2 regions of the Arthrobacter sp. KNU-44 genome follow, and region 2 is predicted to be linked to the other one. Evidence: riboswitches for the same ligand, from Rfam matches in the RefSeq annotation. Region 2 holds a riboswitch; the other holds the start of a gene.

Region 1 (8,725 bases), 370 kb from region 2:
CGCATGGCGGGTTGGTCGGTGGCCGTGGCGGGCGACGGTCCCGCTGCGGTAAAGCTCGCCAAGGATTTCCGCCCGGATGTCCTGGTGCTGGATGTGATGCTTCCGGGGTTCGACGGCGTTGAGCTGCTGGGCAGGATCCGCGCCTTTGCGCCTGAGGTGCCTGCGCTCTTCCTCACGGCGAAGGATGACGTGCAGGACCGCATCGTCGGGTTGGCCGCCGGCGGCGACGACTATGTCACCAAGCCGTTCAGCATGGAGGAAGTCCTGCTGCGCCTGCACCGCCTGGTCCAACGCTCGGGAGTGGCGGCGATGGACACGGCCGAACTGGTTGTAGGTGACTTGACCCTGAACGTAGACACACGAGAAGTTACTCGCGGAGGCGAAGACATTCCTCTCACGGCGACACAGTTCGAGCTCCTCCGCTACCTCATGGAGAATCCCAAGCGCGTGGTCAGCAAGGCCCAGATCCTTGACCGCGTGTGGGACTACGATTTCGGCGGGCAAGCCAACATCGTGGAGCTTTACATCTCATACCTGCGCAAGAAGATCGAGGCCAACCACCCGCCCATGATCCACACGGTGCGCGGAGCAGGCTACGTCATCAAGCCCGCCGAATAGCCGGGGCTCCGAATGTCCGCACTCTCGGGTATCCCCCGTCAGACCGACCACAGCTGGTTCAATCCTTCAACCTGGCACTTGCGCACGCGCTTGATCCTTCTCTCCATGGCACTCCTCGTGGCCATTTGCGGTGCCGTCGGTGTGGTCAGCTACGCCTCCATGGATGTGTTCCTCACGAAACAGCTGGACCAGCAATTGGCGCAGGCCTCCCATGGCCGCCCGCCGCAAGGCAACCCTGGCGGCCGACCGGACCCCTTGGACCCCCGGGGCCAAAGCATCGGCACCCTGAATGCGCGTATTCTCGCAGGTCAGGTGAGCACCGATGCTGGATTCCTGTCCTCTGATGCCACCCGTGCGCCGTTGTCGCCCAGCGACGCTCGAATCCTGTCGGCGCTCCCCTCCGATGGCCGCCCGGTTGATCGCACCCTGTCCAATGGCGGCTACCGGCTGGTGGCCACCGAAACTCCCTACGGCGATGTTGTCATCACGGGGCTGCCGCTCGCCTCGAAAGAGGACACCGAGGCCTCACTCGTCTGGACCATGGTGCTGGTTTCCTTGGGCGGACTGGTCCTGATCGGGCTGGCCGGAACCGTGCTGATCCGCCGGACCATGCGCCCCTTGGAGCAGCTCTCCGACGTCGCCACGAAGGTGTCGAAGCTTCCGCTCGACGCCGGTGAGGTGGCACTCGCTGTGCGCGTTCCGGCGTCGGCGGCCCACCCGAGCACGGAAGTGGGAAGCGTCGGCCACGCTTTGAACTTGATGTTGGACAACGTGTCCAGCGCCCTAGAGGCGCGCCAGCAAAGCGAAACAAAGGTGCGCCAGTTCGTGGCCGACGCTTCACACGAGCTGCGCACTCCGCTGACCGCCATCCGCGGCTACACCGAGCTCTTGCGCATGACGGAGACGTTCACCGAGGACGGGCGCAAGTCGCTGGGCCGGGTGCAGAGTCAGTCGGAACGCATGACCACCCTCGTGGAGGACCTCCTCTTGTTGGCCCGGCTGGACGAAGGGAAGGCCCCCGAGTTCACCGATGTGGATCTCACGCAGTTGGTGATCGAAACCGTCAGCGACGAGAAAGTCATGGCCCCCGAGCACATCTGGCAGCTCAAGCTCCCGGACGAGCCTCTCACGGTCCGCGGCGACACCACTCAACTCCACCAGGTTTTGGCGAATCTGCTCTCCAACGCCCGTAAACACACGGAGGCGGGAACCACCGTGGTCACCGGCGTCATGCGCTCTGCCGACGGCAGCGCAGTGGTGACCGTGACTGACAACGGGCCGGGCATCCCGCCTGAATTCCAAGGCAGGATCTTCTCGCGCTTTGCCCGTGCCGACGCCGCCCGCTCCGGTTCCGAGGGCACGTCCGGGCTCGGCTTGTCGATCGTGGAATCCATTGTCCAGGCGCATGGCGGCACGGTCGAAGTGGCCTCGCGGCCCGGACGGACGGAGTTCGCCGTGCGTCTTCCGGCGCTCAGGACCGCCACGGCCTGAAAGGCCGCTCTGGCGGGCGCGACGCCGGTGCGCGGCGAGCGCAAGTCGACGCACCGACGTCGTGATCTCCGTTACCTAAATGTGACTTAAGTAAGATCCTCCTGTACCGTCGAATGGGTGCGCTGGATCATTCCGGCCACCGCCGGGTAGGCGCCGAGCTCTGCCACTCCCCGGTGCCCATCAGTCCAGGCAGAGACGGGGGACCCAGGTCTCCGGGCAAGCGCTCATGTTGAGCCAGCCCTAGGGGTGAAGCCGTACCGCCACGTTCCGCTGTGGCCACGGCCGGATGACCTCATCCGAATCCGACAGCTAACTCCGCAGGCGTCGAGAGGCAATCACCATGTCTGATTCAAGGAATCAGTCGCGCCCTGTTGCGCGCCACCGCGGCGAACCTGCCCGGAATAACAAGTCACGCTCCACTTTGAGGCGTGCCGCGTCGAACCTCGGCACCGGCCAGCGCATGGCAGTTGTTGCCGGCGTCGTTGCCGTGTTCCTCGGTGCAGGTGCCGCCACCCAGGCCGCCGGTCAAGCCATCAATACCCAGGACATGACCCGCACGTCCGAATCCCGCACGGCAGACCACTCAGCCACGCCGTCGGCCACAGCCACGCCGTCGGCGAGCGCGAGCCCCAAGGCCAGCGCCACGCCGACGCCGAGCCAGGCACCCGCCCCCGCTCCGGCCGCCGTCGCGGCCCAGGCTGCCGCACCGGCCGCGCCCGTGGCACCCCCTGCCCCCGTTGCACCCGCAGCTCCGGCAGCCCCGGCCGCACCCGTCGCCGTCGATGATCCCTCCGGCGCCCAGGCTTATGCCGCAAGCATCCTTCCCTCCTACGGTTGGGGACAGGGCGAGATGTCAGCCCTGATCACCTTGTGGAACAAGGAATCGGATTGGCGCACCACTGCCACCAACTCCTCCAGTGGCGCTTACGGCATTGGGCAGTCGCTGCCGGCCGAAAAGATGGCGTCCGAAGGCGCCGACTGGCAGACCAACTACCAGACGCAGATCCGCTGGGGCCTGAACTACATCAAGGAACGCTACGGATCGCCGTCCGCGGCATGGTCCTTCCACTTGGCCCATAACTGGTACTAAACCAAGAGCCACGCGCAAAATACATCGAGGTCCGTCCCTTCGGGGGCGGCCCTTTGCGTTCTTTGGCCAGGCATGTGAATTGCCACGCGGGTGGCGCATCCACAGCCACGTCACAGGTTCCGCCTAAAGCCTTCATATTCTGCAACGGCACTGTGGATACATGACGCTCATCGAATCCACCTCCGGAACCCTGAAGGACCCCGCGGTGGTGCCGCCGGGCCTTCCCATCAAGGCTAAGACCCCCGTCCAACGCAGCGGACGGCGTGCCCCGGTGGACACCCACACCGCCGTCCCCGTCCTCGATGTCACCATCCCCGTCTTCAACGAGGAGCGCGACCTCGAAGAGTGCCTGCGCAGGCTACACGGCCATTTGCGCGAATCCTTCCCGCATGGCTTCCGCATCACAGTGGCGGACAACGCGAGCACGGACAGCACCTTGAAAATCGCGGAGCGCGTGGCCAGGGAACTGCCTGAGCTCGCGGTTGTCCATCTTGAGGAGAAGGGACGCGGCAACGCCCTTCGCAAGGTGTGGCTCGCATCGCCGTCGCCGGTTCTGGCGTACATGGACGTGGATCTTTCCACGGACCTCGCCGCACTGGCGCCCCTTTTGGCGCCGCTCATCTCCGGCCATTCGGACCTCGCGATTGGCACACGTCTCACACGCAACTCGCGGGTTGTCCGCGGCCCCAAGCGCGAGTTCATTTCGCGCAGCTACAACCTGATGCTGCACTCGTTCATGGGCGCCCGCTTCAGCGATGCCCAGTGCGGCTTCAAAGCGATCCGGGCAGACGTCGCACAGCAGATCCTCCCCCACACCATGGACAACTCGTGGTTCTTCGACACTGAGCTCCTGGTCCTCGCCGAACGCTGCGGCCTCCGGGTCCACGAAGTTCCCGTTGACTGGATCGACGATCCCAATTCTAGCGTCGACGTGGTACGCACCGCCCTGGCCGACGTCCGCGGCATGGTCCGGCTCACCCGGGATCTCGTCTCGGGCCGCATCCCCATTCCGGAATTGCGAGCAGCGCTTGCACGCGGGCCGCTCCCGGCGTCGTCCCGCACCGCCGAGCAGAACCCGCGCAGCAGTCTTTTCGGACAGCTGGTCCGGTTCACCGCGATCGGCGCTGCGTCCACCCTCGCCTATGTGCTCATCTTCCTGTTCTGCCGCGGATTCATGGACCCGCAGCTGGCCAACTTCCTGGCGCTGCTCGTCACGGCCATCGCAAATACCGGCGCCAACCGGCGCTTCACCTTCGGCATCCAGGGCGGCAATCCCGTTCGGCACCACTTCGAGGGGCTGATTGTGTTCGGGATCGGCCTCGCACTCACCTCCGGGGCACTCGCCTTGGTGCACAGCACGACGACGCCGGACCGCTGGGGCGAGCTCCTCACCGTGGTCGCAGCGAACCTCGCCGCCACTGCGGTCCGCTTCCTGTTGTTCCGACTTTGGGTCTTTCGGCAGCCTGCTGCGCAGGCAACTGCACCCACCACACAAGCCAAACCTCGCACAGAAACGGCAGCATCATGACCTCCACGATCACTCCTGCAAGCACGGGCCCGGCAGGTGCCGAGCTTCCTGCCGCCGTCGGGACCGCCCCGGCACCGCCGGGCCGTCACTCGACCGGCCCCGCAACCCCCGATGCCACGCCCCGCTGGACGCGATACGCCTTTGGCCGGCAGCCCCGCTGGGTGCGGCCATCCGCTGCCGGGCTCCTCGTAGCCACCGCCTTCCTGTATCTCTGGAACCTCGCGGCCACCGGCTACGGAAACTCCTTCTACGCCGCGGCCATCCAGGCCGGCACCAAGGACTGGACCGCGTTTCTGTTCGGTTCCCTCGACGCCGGCAATGCCATCACCGTCGACAAGCCCCCGGCTTCATTGTGGATCCCTGCTTTGGCGGGCCGGATCTTCGGCTTCTCGCCCCTGAGCATGCTGGTTCCCGAGGCGTTGATGGGCGCCGCCGCCGTCGGCTTCCTCTATTTGACAGTCAAGCGGGTCTCCGGACCAGGCGCTGGCTTGTTTGCCGGCGGCGCTTTGGCACTGACCCCGGTGGCGGCGCTCATGTTCCGCTTCAACAATCCCGACGCCATGCTGACCCTGTGCCTGGTACTCGCGGCCTATTTCACTACCCGTGCCATCGAACGGGCAGGCTGGAAGTGGCTAGCCGCAGCCGGCGCCGTGGTGGGCCTCGCGTTCCTGAGCAAAATGCTGCAGGGTTTCCTGATCGTTCCAGGACTGGGACTCGCGTACCTCTGGGCCGCACCCACCCCGTTGCGGCGGAGGTTGCTGCACCTGCTCGGCGCATTGGCCGGTATCGCAGTAGTGGCCGGCAGTTATGTCGCTCTGTTCCAGCTGACCCCTGCTTCAGCACGTCCTTACATGGCAGGTTCGCAAACCAACAGTTTCCTTGAGCTGACGTTCGGCTACAACGGGCTGTCCCGCATCACCGGCTCGGGCGAAGGGACGCCCGGCGGAGGCGGCGCCCCTGCAGGGGGCGGCCTCGGCGGGTTCGGCGGCGGTGGCGGCAACAGCGGTTTCGGTGGAGCTGCCGGGATCGCCCGCATGTTTGGCACGAGCTTCGGCGCCGAGGTCTCCTGGCTTCTCCCTGCTGCGCTGATTCTGCTGGCAGCCGGCCTGTGGTTCACCCGCCGGGAAGCGCGGGCCTCCCGCACCCGTTCCGCGCTCATTCTCTGGGGCGGCTGGCTTCTGGTCACGGCTGGCGTCTTCAGCTTCATGAGCGGCATCGTCCACCCCTACTACGCGGTAGCTCTCGCACCGGCAATCGCAGCCTTGGTGGGCATTGGCAGCGTTGAGCTGTGGCGCGGCCGCGGGTATTGGCCGGCCAGGATCGTCCTGGCCGCGGTAATCCTCGGTAGTTCGGCCTGGTCCGCGGTGCTCCTGGGCCGCGACGCCTCATGGCTTCCGTGGTTGCGCATCGTGATCGTCGTCCTGGGCGTCGTGGCGGCCGCGGCAATCCTGCTTCGCCTCGACTCACTGCGGCCGGCGGGCCGGTTCCGGAACGCAGCGGCTGCGGCCGTCGTCGTCGTTTCCCTTCTGGCAGGCGGCCTCGGAACCGCGGCGTGGACGCTCGCGACGGCGGCTACCGCGCACTCCGGTTCCATCCCGACGTCGGGACCCAGCGGTTCCGCGATGGGCGGCTTCGGAAACCGTGCTGGAGGGTTCGGCGCAACCGGCGGCGCGGGTCAGGCGGGAGGACCCGGTTCCGAGGGAACGGCCGACGCCGGACTGACCGCGCTGCTGACATCCACCAACACGAAGTGGTCGGCGATCGTCTCCGGTGCCACCCAAGCCGCGAGCCTTGAGCTCGCGACGAACACCAATGTGATCGCACTCGGTGGCTGGAACGGCGGAGATCCCTACCCCACGCTGGCACAATTCCAGGACATGGTGGCGAAGGGACAGATCGGCTACTACATCGCAGGAGGAGGCATGGGTGGCGGCGGCGGATTCGGAGGCCAGGGCGGCAATTCCGAGGTAGCCTCCTGGGTACAGGCCAACTTCCAAGCCCAGACTGTGGGCGGCTCCACCGTCTACAAGCTGACAAAGTAGATTCCGATGACCACTTCCTATTCCACAGACACGGACTCCAAGGCAGGGCAGTCGTCTCCGCCGTCGCGGTTGGTGGATCCTACGGAAACGGCCGCTCCCCGGGGAGGGGACGGCCGCGCTCGGCCGGGCCTGACCCGAGAGTCCCGCCCCAACCATGGCCCGCATGCCCTGCGTCACGGCGTGGAGCTCGGCATTGTCCTCCTTGCAACTGCGGTCCTGTATCTCTGGAACCTCGGCGCTTCCGGCTGGGCCAACCCGTTCTATTCGGCCGCGGCCCAGGCCGGTTCGCAGAATTGGGCCGCGTGGTTCTTCGGATCCTCCGACGCGGCCAACTCCATCACGGTGGACAAGCCTCCTGCGTCGCTCTGGATCATGGGCCTCTCGGTAAGGATCTTCGGGCTAAGCTCCTGGAGCATCCTGGTTCCCGAGGCACTCATGGGTGTTGCGACGGCATGGCTGCTTTATCTGGCAGTCCGGCGGGCCGCGGCCCCCGCCACCGGCGATCGGCGGCTCGCCCACCGGGCCGGGCTGCTGGCCGCCGTCGTCATGGCCATCACGCCGGTTGCCACCCTCATGTTCAGGTTCAACAACCCGGACGCCCTGCTGGTGCTGCTCATGACGGCCGCCGGCTACGCCACGCTTCGGTCCGTCCAGGACAACAAGTTGCGTTGGCTCCTGCTGGCGGGAGTGTTCCTGGGCTTCGGTTTCCTGACCAAGCAACTCCAGGTCCTTCTGGTGGTTCCTGGATTTGCGGTGGCGTATGTGGTTGCGGCGCCGGGCGGAGTGGGGCGCCGCCTGCTTCGACTGCTTGGGGCGGGGGCGGCCATGGTGGTCTCGGCCGGCTGGTGGCTCGCCGTCGTCGAACTCATTCCCGCGAACATGCGGCCGTACATCGGCGGCTCCCAGAACAACTCGATCCTGGAACTGACGCTCGGTTACAACGGCCTGGGCAGGCTCAGCGGCCAGGAGACCGGCAGCGTGGGAGGCGGCAACGGCTGGGGAGTTCCCGGGCTGTTCCGCATGTTCAACAGCGAGTTCGGCGGCCAGATCGCGTGGCTCCTGCCCTCCGTGTTGGTCCTCGGGGCCGGGCTGCTGTGGCTGGGCCGCCGTGCCCCGCGTACGGATTCCGTCCGGGCTTCGGTGATCGTGTGGGGCTCGTGGGTCCTTGTCACCGGACTGGTATTCAGCTTCATGGCGGGCATCATCCATCCCTATTACGGAGTAGCCCTGGCTCCGGGCATCGCCGGGCTCGCGGGCCTGGGCGGTGCGCTTTTGTGGCAGCACCGCGCGCAGCTCGTCGCCGCGGTCATGCTCGCCGCAGCAGTGGCCGCAGCGGGATTCACGGCCTTCGGCCTCTTGGGCAGCACCACCGTGTATGGTCCGTGGCTGCGCTGGGCGGTGCTCTTTGGCGCCTTGGCAGCCGCGGCCGGGCTGCTGCTCTCGGGACGCCTCGCCTCCCGCATCCTTCAGCGCACGACGGCGGTACTCGCGCTCGTGGCCTCCCTCGCCGGCCCCCTGGCGTACTCGATCTCCACCGCCTCCGTGACGCACAGCGGCGCGATCCCCAGCGCAGGTCCAACGATTACGTTCGGCGGCTTCGGAGCAGGTGGTTTCGGCGGCCGGGGCGGCTTCGGACAAGCCGGCCAAAACAACGCAGCCCAGAACAACCCGCCCCAGACCCTCCAGCAGCCGGGCGCCCTGGGCGGTGGCTTCGGCGGGAACCGGCAAGGCGGTGGCATGGGCGGCCTGCTCGGTGCCACGACGCCGTCGTCGGGAATGGTTGCCGCGCTCAAATCCGGCGCCTCGAACTACACGTGGGCGGCCGCCGTCGTGGGTTCCAACAACGCCGCCGGCTACCAGCTGGCCACCGAACTGCCCGTCATGGCGGTTGGGGGCTTCAACGGTACGGACCCGTCCCCCACGCTTGCACAGTTTCAGCAACTCGTGGCACAGGGC
Region 2 (8,725 bases):
GCTTCGCTATGTCCGCAACCGCGCGGACATTGTGGTTGTCCTGGTCGCAATTTTCATCATGGGCACGTTCGGCCTGAACTTCGTCCTCTTCATCGCGGCCATGGTCGGCACGGAGTTCGGCATGGACGCGGGGGCATTCGGGCTGCTCAACTCGGTCATGGCGATCGGGTCCGTCGCAGGAGCATTGCTTTCCGCCCGGCGAGGGCGGCCACGGATGCGGCTCATCTTCGCGGCGGCTGGCGGGTTCGGCCTTGCGAGCGGACTGGCTGCCCTGGCGCCGAACTACACCATGTTCGCCTTGGCGCTGATTCCCTGCGGACTGTTTGCCCTGACCATGATCACGAGCGCCAACGGCTACGTGCAGTCCACCACGGAACCTGTCATGCGCGGCAGGGTCATGGCACTCTACATGGCCATCTTCATGGGTGGAACGCCCATCGGAGCACCGTTCGTCGGCTGGGTGTCCAACGTGGCCGGACCCCGATGGGCTGTGGGCGTGGCCGCCGGCGCGGGCGCCAGCACCGCCGTCGTCGGCATCGTGTGGATCATCCGCGCCCGCCAGCTGCGGCTCCGTTTCGATAGCAGCGCCCGCGGCATGCGGTTCTTCCGCATCGAGTCCCAAGGCGCCAGTGGCGCTGTTAATGAGGCTAGCGCCGTTAAAGAGGCCAGCGCCGCCCGGGATCCTCTCCCGGACGACGCCGACCAGTCCTGACTGCGGGAACGCGGCAGGTCCGTTACTTCTTCAGTTCGCCCACCACGAAGTCGATGCTGGCGAGCAACGCAGAGACGTCGTCCGGCTCGATGGCAACGAAGGTAGCGATGCGGAGCTGGTTGCGGCCCAGCTTGCGGTACGGCTCCGTGTCCACGACCCCGTTGGCGCGCAGCACCTTGGCGATGGCCGCGGCATCGATCGAGTCGTCGAAATCGATCGTGGCAATGACATTGGAGCGGTCCTCTGCCTTCGCGACGAACGGGGTGGCGTACTCGGAAGCCTCTGCCCAGTCATAGATCCGGCCTGCGGAGTCCGCGGTGCGTCCGGAAGCGAAGTCCAGGCCGCCATTCTTGTTGAGCCACTGGACCTGGGCATCCAACGTCACCAAAGTGGACAGGGACGGGGTGTTGTAGGTCTGGTTGAGCTTCGAGTTGTCGATAGCCGTCTGCAGGTCGAGGAAATCGGGGATCCAGCGGCCGCTTGCCTTGATGCGGGCCGCGCGCTCCAGGGCGGCGGGGGAGAAGAGTCCCAGCCACAGGCCGCCGTCGGACGCAAAGTTCTTCTGCGGGGCGAAGTAATAGACGTCAGCTTCGGCAACATCAACATCCAGGCCGCCGGCTGCGGACGTCGCATCCACCAGGACCAAGGCGCCGTCGTCACTGCCCTGAACCCGCTTGACCGGAGCGGCCACGCCCGTCGAAGTCTCGTTCTGCGGCCATGCGTATACGTCCACGCCTGCTTCGGCCTGTGAAACCGGCCGGGTGCCAGGCTCAGACTTGATGATGGACGAAGCTTCAAGGAAAGGTGCCTTGTTGGTTGCCGAAGCGAACTTGGAACCGAACTCACCGAAAGAGAGGTGCTGGGCCTTCTTCTCGACCAGGCCGAAGCTGGCGACGTCCCAGAACGCGGTGGAGCCTCCGACGCCGAGGATCACCTCGTAGCCCTCGGGCGCACGGAAGAACTGGCTGAGTCCCTCCCGGACGGAGCCCACCAGGTTCTTGACGGGCGCCTGGCGGTGGGAGGTGCCGAGGATCGTCGTCGAGGCGGCGGAAAGGGCCTCGATCTGCTCCGGGCGGACCTTGGAGGGCCCGGCGCCGAAGCGGCCGTCCTTGGGCAGCAAATCGGCGGGGATAGTGATGCTGTTGTCGCTCACGGGATGCTCCAATGGTGAAGTAGCGGCCTAGATGGGTCGTGGCAGGTGGCAAGCTGCCCCTTCGACTCCCCAATTCTGCCTGAAGCCGCAGGCGGGGGCAGAACCGAAGCTGTCATAGTCCGCCACGTGGAAAGCACTTGGTCGGCTGGCTCGGGTCAAGCGCCGGAATTATCCGGAGTAATTCCAAATAAGCTAAGCTTGGAGCTGGCGAAAATACGCTAGATACTGCGCTCGAGGAGCTGAGCTGGATGACGGATCTGATCGATACCACTGAGATGTATCTTCGGACCATTTTGGAGCTTGAAGAAGAGAACATCGTGGCTCTTCGCGCACGCATCGCCGAGCGCTTGCGGCACTCCGGCCCAACCGTTTCCCAGACGATCGGACGGATGGAGCGCGACGGTCTGGTGATTGTGTCCAACGACAGGCACCTTGAGCTGACTGAAACGGGCCGGAAACGCGCCACCGAGGTCATGCGCAAGCACCGGCTCGCCGAACGGCTCCTGGCAGATGTGATTGGACTGGACTGGGCCTACGTCCACGATGAAGCATGCCGCTGGGAGCATGTCATGAGTGAGCGCGTGGAACGGCGGCTCTATGAACTGCTTGACCACCCCACGGAATCGCCTTACGGCAACCCCATTCCCGGACTCGAAGCGCTGGGCGGAGTCGCGTCCCACGCCTTTACCGATGGCGTGGTCAATCTACTTGACGCGATGAACGAATACTCACCTGAAAACAGGGTCACCGTCAGTCGACTGGCTGAACCGATCCAGGTGGAGCCTGAACTTCTGGTGCAGCTGGACGAGGGCGGAATCCGCCCCGGCGCCAGGGTTTCCCTGGAACGTGTGGGGGAGTACATCTCCGTTCGCGTGCCCAATATCGACGGCGCATTGGAGCTGCCGCCCGAGGTTGCCTCGCACGTTTTTGTCACGGTCGCCTAGCTGGCCCGCCGATGCGGTTGGCAAATATAACGAAATTATTACCGCGGGGGCTTGATCCCCTATAGTTAAATACTGGCGCCGATACCAAAGCGTTACCTGATCCGAAGCCGAGTTCTGCCAGCGGATCAGGTGGATTAGTCCATTCACTGGCAGAAACGGAGGAACCACCATTGGCTGTCGAAAGACGGCCTTGGGGTGAAGTCCGTAGCGGAAGTGCAAACAGCGCAAGGCCCCTCCGGGTACCTTGCGTTTCGTGCCCTTCGCACGGACCGGGTCCACGATCTCTCTGGCCCGAATCCGACAGCTAACTTCGCAGGCTTGCCAGAGAGGAAAACCTTGACCACGCAGAACACCAGGGGCCGCAGGCGCGCGTCCGGTCCTACTGCTGTGCTGCGGAGCGCAAGCGCCGTCGAGCACGACAGGCCCCGCGATCCCCATCGCGAACTTCGTCGCCGCAAGGGTCCCTTGCGGCAGATGGCCGAGTTCGCCGCCGCAAGCGGAGCAGGACAGAAGGCCGGAGTGGCCCTTGCCGCTACAGGCCTCATCCTGACGGTCGCCTTGCCGGGCGCCGGCGCTATGACGGCCACGCCCGAGTCAAACCAAACCGCCTTGGCAGTGGGCACCCAGCCTGAGATTCCGGCCGCGGCAAGCGCCACGATCGACTTCAGCCGTGCTGCGGTTTCCACCACTGCCGATCCGGACAGCAAGCTCAAGCAGCTCCTGAGCGCGCAGTCCGTCGGCACTATCAAGACGTCGTCATCCAAGGGCACCCTGGGGGCGCCTCTCGACGCCCTGACAACGGCCTCGCCTTTCGGCTACCGCGTGAATCCCATCACGGGCGGCTTGGGAGAGTTCCATAGAGGCCAGGACTTCGTGGCCCAGTGCGGCACCCAGGTCCATGCTGCCGCGGCCGGCAAGGTCACTTTCGCCGGCTGGCATCCGTATGGCGGCGGAAACCGCATTGTGGTGGACCACGGCAACGGCCTGGAAACCACGTACAACCATTTGTCGTCCTTCAACGTCCAGGTGGGCCAGACGGTCAGCCGCGGCGATGTCATCGCATTGAGCGGCACCACCGGCGCCTCCACGGGCTGCCACCTCCACTTTGAAGTCATGGTCAACGGCGACGTCGTTGACCCCCTGGGCTGGCTGTAGCCAATCCGATGGAAGCCTCTCGCATGCTTGTCACGCTCCGTGACCTGAATGTGACATTCAATCAAAACTCATGTACCGTCTAAGACGCATCAACTTTTAGAGAGTTGATGCACTCGAGTGGATTGCCTAGCTCTGCCACTGCTCGAGGTTCCGTTCGCAAAACATCGTCTGGCAGAGGCGGGGGACCCAACTTTTGGTCATCTTCACCGATGGCCTTGGGGTTAAGTCGCACAACTTCCGAGAGGGAGAAGTGTGGCCGGATGACTCCCATCCGAATCCGACAGCTTACCTCGCGGGCATAGGGAGAGGCCTCTTAACGTGTCTTCACGCTCTACTGTTGCGCGCCACCGTGCCGCGGTCACCAAGACCAACTCGCTTGCCGTTATCGCTAAGACTGTCGGCAGCAACGCCGGTGGCGTAGGCCGTCAGGCAGCGGTTATCGCAGCTGCTTCCGGTCTGGTGCTTACTAGCGGTATCGCAGCCAACGCTGCAGAAACCAACGTCCCCCGCGAGTCCACTTCGACCTCCGCCCTGGAAGTCCAGTCCATCGCCCAAGCCAGCATTTCGGCTGACTCGTCCGTCGCCATCAAGTACGAGCGCCCGGCGGTCTCCACCGAAGCTGCTCCGGTTGTCGCAGCTCCGGTTGCCACGCAGGAAGCTGCTCCGGTTGCCACGCAGGCTGCAACGGGTGCCGCTACCGGCTCCTCGACGCTCTCTGTCACCGCTGCTGTTTCACCCGCCACGAAAGTTGCCAGCGGCAAGGGCGCAGCGATTGCTGCCGCAGCTTACGCACAGCTTGGCGTTGCCCAGGACTGCACCGCCCTGGCTTCGAACTCCCTGGCCGCCGTTGGGATCAACTTCCACGGCTGGCCGGCAGACTACCTCTCCCTTGGCCGCACGGTCAGCGCTGCTGAAGCGCAGCCGGGCGACTTGGTCTACTACCAGAACGGTGGCATGGGCATGGCCCACATCGCCGTTTACGTCGGCAACGGCATGGCAGTCCACGGCGGCTGGAACGGTGGCACCACCGCCCTTTACAGCGTCAACGTTGGCTCCGGCCCGGTCTTCATCCGCGTTGGTGGCTAGATAGCTCCGGCTACATAGCTTCACTGGAACATCCCCGCTGGTCCGCCGGCGGGGATGTTCTGTTTTAACCAGCATGCGCTAAATCACTGCTCCAGGCAGTCTCAAAGGGACGATTCGAGGAGTAGCCCCCAGGTGCGTGAAAGGTTCCGGCCATGTGTCCGGCACATGAACTTTGACCGACACCGCGCTGGAACTCCCGCAAGGATTCGTTGATCTGGCCTCCGGGTGTTTACTCTTAGGTTGTCGATCCACAGCCCGTACATGCAGAGGGCAGCCGGCCCTCGCGCCCCTGACGGGTGCGGCCGTGAAGAGGTACGTGCATGCGCACACTCGTTCTGAATGCTGGATATGAACCGCTGGCGGTAGTAACCTTCCGCCGGGCGCTGGTCCTTGTGCTCACCGGAAAAGCGAGCGTAGTGGCCGAAGGCGACGAGCCTGTCGTCGGGCCACAGGAGATTCTCGGACGTCCCTCCGTGATTCTGCTCAATCGCTACATCCGGCCGAGGTACAACACCATCACGGCGGTTACACGCCGCGGCGTCTTGCGCCGCGACGGTCACCGTTGCGCGTATTGCGGGAAAGCAGCGCACACCATTGACCACGTCCACCCCAAATCCAGGGGCGGCGCGGATTCCTGGGAAAACCTGGTGGCAGCGTGCTTGCGCTGCAACAACGCCAAGAGTGACCACACTCCGGCCGAGATGGGCTGGAAACTGAGGTTCACTCCGGCGGCGCCCACCGGGACTATCTGGCAAATCAAGGAGCTTGAGAAACCTGCGCCCGCATGGGATCCCTTCCTCCTGCCCGAATCGGCGGCCTGAACCGGAATTGAGCCTGCTTCCCGGGTAATCTGGGCGGGTGGACTTTGATGCGGTGATATTGGCGGGTGGCAAGTCCTCCCGCCTCGGCGGCGTGCCCAAAGCCCAGTTGAGGTACGACGGCGCCACCCTCCTTCAGCGTGCCGTCGCGGCTTCCCGCGGCGCCGGGAGGGTCGTCGTCGTCGGGCCGGATCCCGGCACTTTGCCGGACGGCACACTGACCGCACGGGAGGACCCGCCCTACGCCGGACCGGCAGCCGCGATCGCCGCCGGACTCCTCGCCCTAGGGCAAGACGGAGTAGCGCAAGACGGCGAAGGGCAAGACGCCGAAGGGCAAAACGGCGTGAGCCCGTCCCCGGAACACGCGCCCTGGGTCCTGGTCCTGGCCTGCGATATGCCCCTGGCGGCCGCCGCGGTTCCGGTCCTGCTTCGGGAACTTGCAGGCCACGAGGAAGCGGAAGGGGTCATGTCCGTATCCGCCGACGGCCGGAGGCAGCCGCTGCTCGGCATCTACCGGGTATCTGCTTTGCAACGGGAAGTGCTCGCAGCGGCAGAACAAGGTGGCCTGGCCAACGCCGCGGTCTTCCGACTGCTTGCTAGGCTTGATCTGCTGGCCGTGCCTGTCCCCGCAGGGTCCACCGATGACGTGGATACCTGGGACGATGCCGCGGCGCTTGGAGTGGACGGCGACGTGCCGTGACAACAGCTGTACCGGACAGTGGAGGCGGATCGTGAAGAGCCAGGAAGAAACGCTCGAGGAATGGTGCAGGAGCCTGCTGCAAGCATATGAGCTGGAAGACGTCGAGATCGACATCAACGAGATCCTGTCCCTGGCAGGCGTTGCAGCCCATTCAGTGGTCCGGCCTGCGGCTCCCTTGACCACCTTCATTGCGGGCTTCGCGGCTGGACTTGCTGCGGGTTCGGGACGAGCGACTGAAGCTGCATCGATGGATGCCGCCATGGGCCTGGCACGCACGCTCGCGAAGGACTATACGAATCCGGGAACCGACGCCGGATGACGGATGCCCCCGGGCATGTCCCGCATGCCGACCATTTGTGGGCCGAGGCGCGGCAACTTGCCTTCGATAGTGCCACGCCCATTCCCGCCGCGCCCATTGCGCTGAAGGACGCCATCGGCAGGACCTTGGCCGCGGATGTCCACGCCCTGCAGGACCTGCCGCACTATGCGTCCTCTGCGATGGATGGCTGGGCGGTCAACGGCAGCGGCCCATGGATCCTCGCCGAACCCGGCCATCGGCTGGCACCGCACCAAGCGAGTCCTATCGCCACCGGTGGCCTGATCCCGCCGGGGGCCAAGGCAGTGCTGCGGAGCGAGAACGGGGTCCTGACCACGGACGAAGATGGCTTGCCGCTGCTCGCGCTCGGCGGGAACGCGAAGCCGGGCGAACCGCGCAACGGTCAACACATCCGCAACGCGGGAGAAGAAGCTGCGGCGGGCGAGCTGCTGATCAAATCGGGCGTCGTCCTGAACCCGGCCCATCTCGCCCTGGCTGCCTTGGCCGGGCGCGATGAACTCGACGTGCTGGGCAAGCCCCTCGTGAAAATGCTCCTGACCGGCTCCGAAGTGGTGACCGCGGGTGTCCCGGTCCCCGGGCGGGTGCGGGATACCTTCGGTCCCCAGCTTGGCGCCGTCGTCGAGCTCCTTGGCGGGATCCGCGGCGAGCAAATCAAGGTGGGCGACTCCTATGAAGAATGGCTCTCGGGCCTTGAAGAGGGCGAGCCGTCGCCGGACGCGCCACCCGCCGACGTCGTCATCACCACTGGTGGAACCGGCCGCTCGGGGACCGACCACTTCCGGCGGGCCATTGCGGATCTCGGCGGACGCTTGCTGATTGACGGAATTGCGATGCGTCCGGGACATCCTGGCGTGCTGGCCGAACTGCCCGATGGGCGCTTCGTGCTGGGTCTCCCCGGCAATCCGCTCGCGGCCATGATGGTCCTCTTCACGATCGGTGCACCGCTTCTCGCGGGGCTGGGGCACAGGGCGCTGCCGGAGGTCGGCGAGGTTCCTTGCGGGGCAATGCTCGACGCCGATCCCGGACGCACGCGCTTGCTTCCCTTCAGGTTCGTGTACGGCCTGGCCGCGCCGGCCCAGCATGCGGGGCCCGGGATGATGCGCGGCCTCGCCGGTGCGGACGGAGTCATGGTGGTGCCGCCGCACGGCGTGCAACTGGGCGAGGCGGTGCCCGCTTTTCCGTTGCCGTGGGGGCCGCCGCTTCCCCTGCCGAAGTCCTCGGAAGACAAGGCCAAGAAGACTCCTGCCAAGCCGGCCCGTAAGGTTTCGTCCGGGCCGGTCGACTGGAGCGCCCTGACGGGCTGAGAGTTTCCGGTGCCGAATGGACGCGGGTGGATTAGAGAGTCAGGCCTTGCAATGATGGGGGCATGAACAGGCATGCACCCGAGCAGGACATCAACGAAGATGACCTCCAGATCCACCCACCCAAGCGCTCCGCTGCGGGCGTCAAGGCAGTCACCGTGGCATTGGAACGCGGTTGGGCCCAAGCGGGCGTCAGCCGGACCGTCAAGTCAATGCTCCGCGTCAACCAACGGGACGGTTTCGACTGTCCCGGCTGCGCCTGGCCGGAGTCCATCACCGGCAAACGCAGTCCAGCCGAGTTCTGTGAAAACGGGGCCAAGGCAATCGCCGAGGAGAGCACCACCCGTGTGGTCGACGCGGAGTTCTGGGCACGGCACTCCCTGGCCGAACTCGAGGACAAGACCGAATACTGGCTCGGCAGCCAAGGCCGCATTGCCGAGCCGGTCGTCATCCGCCCTGGCGACACACACTATTCGCCGATCAGCTGGACGGATGCTTTCGCCTTGATCGGCGAGCACG

What was found. Region 2 has a riboswitch for cyclic di-AMP ahead of ACSVHC_RS06330 (M23 family metallopeptidase). Riboswitches for the same ligand answer to the same signal wherever they lie in the genome.
Region 1: it holds a riboswitch for cyclic di-AMP, as region 2 does, so the genes downstream of both, ACSVHC_RS08050 (aggregation-promoting factor C-terminal-like domain-containing protein) here and ACSVHC_RS06330 (M23 family metallopeptidase) in region 2, are expected to answer to the same signal.

Annotation. Positions count from the first base shown of each region.
Region 1 is NZ_JBPXNG010000002.1:1,567,193-1,575,917, forward strand. It holds gene ACSVHC_RS08040 (response regulator transcription factor) at 1-618, shown strand, start outside; gene ACSVHC_RS08045 (sensor histidine kinase) at 631-2,109, shown strand; cyclic di-AMP (ydaO/yuaA leader) riboswitch at 2,274-2,447, shown strand; gene ACSVHC_RS08050 (aggregation-promoting factor C-terminal-like domain-containing protein) at 2,450-3,199, shown strand; gene ACSVHC_RS08055 (glycosyltransferase) at 3,360-4,727, shown strand; gene ACSVHC_RS08060 (ArnT family glycosyltransferase) at 4,724-6,769, shown strand; gene ACSVHC_RS08065 (ArnT family glycosyltransferase) at 6,776-8,725, shown strand, end outside.
Region 2 is NZ_JBPXNG010000002.1:1,200,880-1,209,604, reverse strand. It holds gene ACSVHC_RS06345 (MFS transporter) at 1-712, shown strand, start outside; gene serC (phosphoserine transaminase) at 735-1,865, opposite strand; gene ACSVHC_RS06335 (metal-dependent transcriptional regulator) at 2,114-2,809, shown strand; cyclic di-AMP (ydaO/yuaA leader) riboswitch at 2,936-3,143, shown strand; gene ACSVHC_RS06330 (M23 family metallopeptidase) at 3,146-3,964, shown strand; cyclic di-AMP (ydaO/yuaA leader) riboswitch at 4,110-4,277, shown strand; gene ACSVHC_RS06325 (NlpC/P60 family protein) at 4,283-5,050, shown strand; gene ACSVHC_RS06320 (HNH endonuclease) at 5,371-5,871, shown strand; gene mobA (molybdenum cofactor guanylyltransferase) at 5,909-6,568, shown strand; gene ACSVHC_RS06310 (DUF6457 domain-containing protein) at 6,600-6,887, shown strand; gene ACSVHC_RS06305 (molybdopterin molybdotransferase MoeA) at 6,884-8,209, shown strand; gene ACSVHC_RS06300 (FdhF/YdeP family oxidoreductase) at 8,272-8,725, shown strand, end outside.